DNA from 2 places in the Motilibacter aurantiacus genome. Region 2 is predicted to be linked to the other one. Evidence: riboswitches for the same ligand, from Rfam matches in the RefSeq annotation. Region 2 holds a riboswitch; the other holds the start of a gene.
What was found. A riboswitch is a leader RNA that binds a small molecule or an ion and turns the genes downstream of it on or off. The one in region 2 is predicted to bind S-adenosylmethionine.
Positions count from the first base shown of each region.

Region 1 (2,193 bases), on a different contig from region 2:
CAGCAGCGCGTCGACCAGCGGGTGCGCGCAGAACCGGCCGTGCCGCACCCCGACGCCGTGCTCGGCCGACAGGGCGGTCGCGAGCAGCGCCGGGTCCCAGCCGTCGACGGTGAACGTGGCGACGCCGATCCGCTGGGCCGCCTCGCCCCACAGGCGGTGCACGGTCAGCCCGGGCACCGACTCCAGCGCCGCCTCCAGCCGGGCCTGCAGGGCGTGCTCGCGGCGCTGCAGGGCGGCGAGCCCCACGGCCTCGAGCTCGGCGCAGGCCACGGCGAGGGCGACCGCGCCGAGCACGGTGGGAGTGCCGCCCTCGTGCCGGCCCGGGCCGGTCACCCACAGCTGGCCCCGCGCGGTGACCGAGGTCGTCGCCCCGCCGCCGGGAAGGTACGGCGACGCAGCGTCCAGCCAGTCGGCCCGGCCGGCGAGCACGCCCGCGCCGTACGGGGCGTAGAGCTTGTGCCCCGACACCGCCACCCAGTCGGCCCCGAGCGCGGCCAGGTCGACGCCGCGGTGCGGGGCGAGCTGCGCCGCGTCGACCGCGACCCGGGCCCCGTGCCGCCGCGCGACCGCGACGATCTCCTCCAGCGGCCACAGCTCCCCGGTGACGTTGCTCGCCCCCGTCACCGACACCAGGACCGGGCCGGGCAGCCCGGCGAGCGCCGCGTCGAGCAGGTCGAGGGCGGCCAGCGGGGACCGCGGCACCGGGAGCAGCACGTGCCGGCCGCCGCGCTCGGCGTGCGCGCGCCACGGCAGCAGGTTCGCGTGGTGCTCCGAGGCGTACGAGACCACCGTCGTGCCGGCCGGCAGGCAGTGCGCCAGCAGGGCGAAGGCGTCCGTGGTGTTGCGGGTGAAGACCACCTGGTCACCCGGCCGGCAGCCGAGGAAGCGCGCGACGCCCGCCCGCGCCTGCTCCAGGAGCTCGGTGCTGACCTGGGAGGCGTAGCCCGCACCGCGGTGGACGCTCGCGTACCACGCCAGCGCCTCGGCCACCGCGTCGGCGACCGCCCGGAGCGCGGGTGCCGAGGCGGCCACGTCGAGGTCGGCGTACGTCGCGGTGCCCCCGGTCGCGAGCGGCACGACACGGCCGGCTCCGACGACGGGCAGGGGGCGGCCGGGCACGCGGGAAGTGGTCGGCGCGAGGGGGCGCTCGTCCAGCAGCGTCACGGGGTGCTCCTCGAGGTCGGGGACCTGCGAGGCTGCTCTCACGGGTCCGCGCTTGCCGGGCGCGCCGCGCGCTCGGCCAGGTCGTCACCCGGAGCACCCCACCGCGGAGGAGGGTTGCCGGCCAGCAAGCCGGGGCTGAACGCTGGCACTCGTGACCTGCGCCCAGCATGGCACAGCGCGTCCCGGCCCGCACAGGCCTGTCCGGGTGATGGGACGGCCGTCTCACCGCGAGACGGCCGCCCGGGGCGGTCACCGGCCCGGCTAGGCCTGGCGGTAGCCACCGTCCTCCAGCCCCGCCTCGACCTCGAACCGGTTGGCCTCCGCCTCGCGTCCCGCCCGCAGGTAGAGCCAGGCGAAGCGGAAGCCGTAGCGCCGCCACTGGTCGGCGTGGACCGTCTCGTGGCGGATCCGCGCAGCGCTGCGCGCCCGGTCGCCGTCCCCGGTGAGATAGGTGTCGCCCCACGTGACGCCGCCGCGCGGGTACGCCCGCTTCGGCAGCCCCCAGCAGACGTGCAGCCCCTCGCGCTGCTCGTGGCGGGCACGGAAGAGCCGGGCGTACGCGCGGGCGAGCCGGCCGACGAGCTCGGCCTGGCGCCGCGCGCGCTCCGGGTGCACGCCCGGACGCTAGCGCGCTCCCCTCGCATCGAGAAGGGCCCGGGAGAATCGCCGTCATGAACGACGCCGCGATCCGCCCCGCCCGCTCCGACGACGTGCCCGCCATCCTGGGCCTGATCCGGGAGCTCGCGGACTACGAGCGCGCGTTGGACGAAGTGCTGGCCACCGAAGAGCAGATCACTGAAGCCCTGTTTGGCGAATCGCCTCGCGTCCACGCGCACGTCGCCGAGCACGAGGGCGCGGTCGCAGGCTTCGCCCTCTGGTTCCTCAACTTCTCGACGTGGCAGGGCCGTCACGGCATCTATCTCGAGGACCTGTACGTCCGCCCCGAGCTGCGCGGGCAGGGCTACGGCAAGGCGCTGCTCAGCACGCTCGCCGCGCTGTGCGTCGAGCGCGGCTACGCCCGGCTCGAGT
Region 1 covers NZ_JAANNO010000001.1:64,985-67,177, forward strand. Annotated here, with positions in the region: gene G9H72_RS00300 (aminotransferase class V-fold PLP-dependent enzyme) at 1-1,164, opposite strand, end outside; SAM riboswitch class IV at 1,208-1,321, opposite strand; gene G9H72_RS00305 (hypothetical protein) at 1,426-1,779, opposite strand; gene G9H72_RS00310 (GNAT family N-acetyltransferase) at 1,836-2,193, shown strand, end outside.
Region 1: another riboswitch for S-adenosylmethionine. It lies ahead of G9H72_RS00300 (aminotransferase class V-fold PLP-dependent enzyme); the one in region 2 lies ahead of thrC (threonine synthase).

Region 2 (2,193 bases):
ACCTTCCGCAAATCGGACATCCTCGTCACCGACGTAGACGTTGACGAAGCGCCGGAGGTTGCCCGCGTCATCGAGCACGCGGCCCTTGAGGCCCGGGTAGCTCTTGTCCAGCGTCTCGAGCAGGTCGGCCAGCGTGGCGCCCTCGCCCGGGTCCGCGGTCACCTCGGCCGCACCGTCGGTGTAGGTGCGCAGGATGGTCGGGATACGGACACTCACGCTCATGCGAGGCCTGCCTTCTGGAACGCGTCGTAGGACGGGGCGATGGTCGCGGTCGGGCCGACCACGGGGGCGACGGCGTCGAGGGTCTTCAGCCCGTCGCCGGTGTTGAGCAGGACGGTCTCGGCGTCGGGGTCGAGCAGGCCCTCGGCCAGCAGCTTCTTGGCCACCGCGAGGGTGACGCCGCCCGCGGTCTCGGCGAAGATGCCCTCGGTGCGCGCGAGCTGGCGGATGCCCTCCACGACCTCCTCGTCGCTGACGTCCGCGATGGCCCCGCCGGTGCGGCGGACGACGTCGAGCGCGTAGGGGCCGTCGGCCGGGTTGCCGATGGCGAGGGACTTGGCGATGGTGTCGGGGCGGACCGGCTTGACGATGTCGGCCCCGGCGCGGAAGGCCTGGGCGACCGGCGAGCACCCCGTCGCCTGGGCACCGAAGACCTTGTACGGCGTGGGCTCCACGAGCCCGGCCTTGCCCAGCTCGGTGAAGCCCTTGTCCACCTTGGTCAGCAGCGAGCCGGACGCCACCGGTGCCACGACCTGCTCGGGCAGGTGCCAGCCGAGCTGCTCGGCGACCTCGTAGCCGACCGTCTTCGAGCCCTCCGCGTAGTACGGCCGGAGGTTGATGTTGACGAAGCCCCAGGGCTGGTCGCCCGCGACCTCGCTGCAGAGCCGGTTGACGTCGTCGTAGTTGCCCTCGACCGCGACGAGCGTGCCGCCGTAGACGGCCGTGGTCACGGTCTTGCCGGCCTCGAGGTTGGACGGGACGAAGACCACCGAGCGCAGCCCCGCCCGAGCGGCGGCCGCCGCGACGGCGTTCGCCAGGTTGCCGGTGGAGGCGCAGCCGACCGTGGTGAAGCCCAGCTGGCGGGCGGCCGACAGGGCGACCGCGACGACCCGGTCCTTGAACGAGTGGGTCGGGTTGCCCGAGTCGTCCTTCACCCACAGCGAGCGGACGCCGAGCTCCCGGGCGAGGTTGTCGGCCTTGACGAGCTTGGTCCAACCGGGCTGGAGGCCGGGGTGCGCGGCGACGTCGGCCGGGACCGGCAGCAGGTCGCGGTAGCGCCAGATCGACTGCGGGCCGGACTCGATGCGCTCGCGGGTCAGCCGAGGCACGTCGTAGAGCACCTCGAGCGGGCCGAAGCACTCCTCGCAGGCGTAGGCAGCGCCGAGCTCGAAGCGGGTGCCGCACTCGCGACAGGACAGCGCGACGGCGTTGCCGAAAGCGGTGGCGCTGGGCGCAGGGGCGTTCAGGAGCGTCATGAAGCGAGGCCTCTCCTCATCTTCGCCTGGCGGACGTTCCGCAGGCCGGAGTTGGCACCTACTGCGCAGCGGGCCTCGCGATCACGAGACGCTGCCAGGGTTGCCGGGACGTCGACGGGCCGTTCCCTCAGTCCCTCTGGATGAGCTGTGTTCAGTTGTTGTGCGGCAGCCATCGTAGACGATCGCCGACGACCCCGGCAGGCGGGTGAGCGGCATCACGCGCCGCTCACGCGGTCCCGAAGTACGTCTCCTCCACCCCGGCGCCCTGCCGGACCACCCGGACCGCGGTGGCTCCGAGGGCCGTCCAGGTCTTGGGGCCGACAACTCCATCGGCCACGAGGCCGCGCTCCTTCTGGAAACCGCGCACCTTCTTCTCCAGGGCTGCGTTGAAGTTGCCCGAGACCGGCACGCCGAGCCGGCGCTGCAGGGCGCTGACCCCCGCGCCGCGGTCGCCACGGCCGAGGACCAGCCCGCGGTACGGCGCGAGGTCGCTCGCCGCGACCGTGACCGCCCCGTGCATGCGGGCGCAGGTGACGTCGGAGTCACGGACGCTGTCGTACCACTGGGCGATCATGACCGGGCCGCCGGAGAAGGACGGGGTGTCGCACATCGCCTCGGCGGCGGCCCGGCCACGGCGGCCGGCCGTCGCCCACACCGGCAGCGCCGAGCGCATGCCGCCGGTGATCTCCCTCCAGCCGTTGGCGTAGGAGTAGAACCC
Region 2 covers NZ_JAANNO010000010.1:31,529-33,721, forward strand. Annotated here, with positions in the region: gene G9H72_RS16095 (MoaD/ThiS family protein) at 1-222, opposite strand, end outside; gene thrC (threonine synthase) at 219-1,475, opposite strand; SAM riboswitch class I at 1,489-1,622, opposite strand; gene G9H72_RS16105 (peptidoglycan-binding protein) at 1,702-2,193, opposite strand, start outside.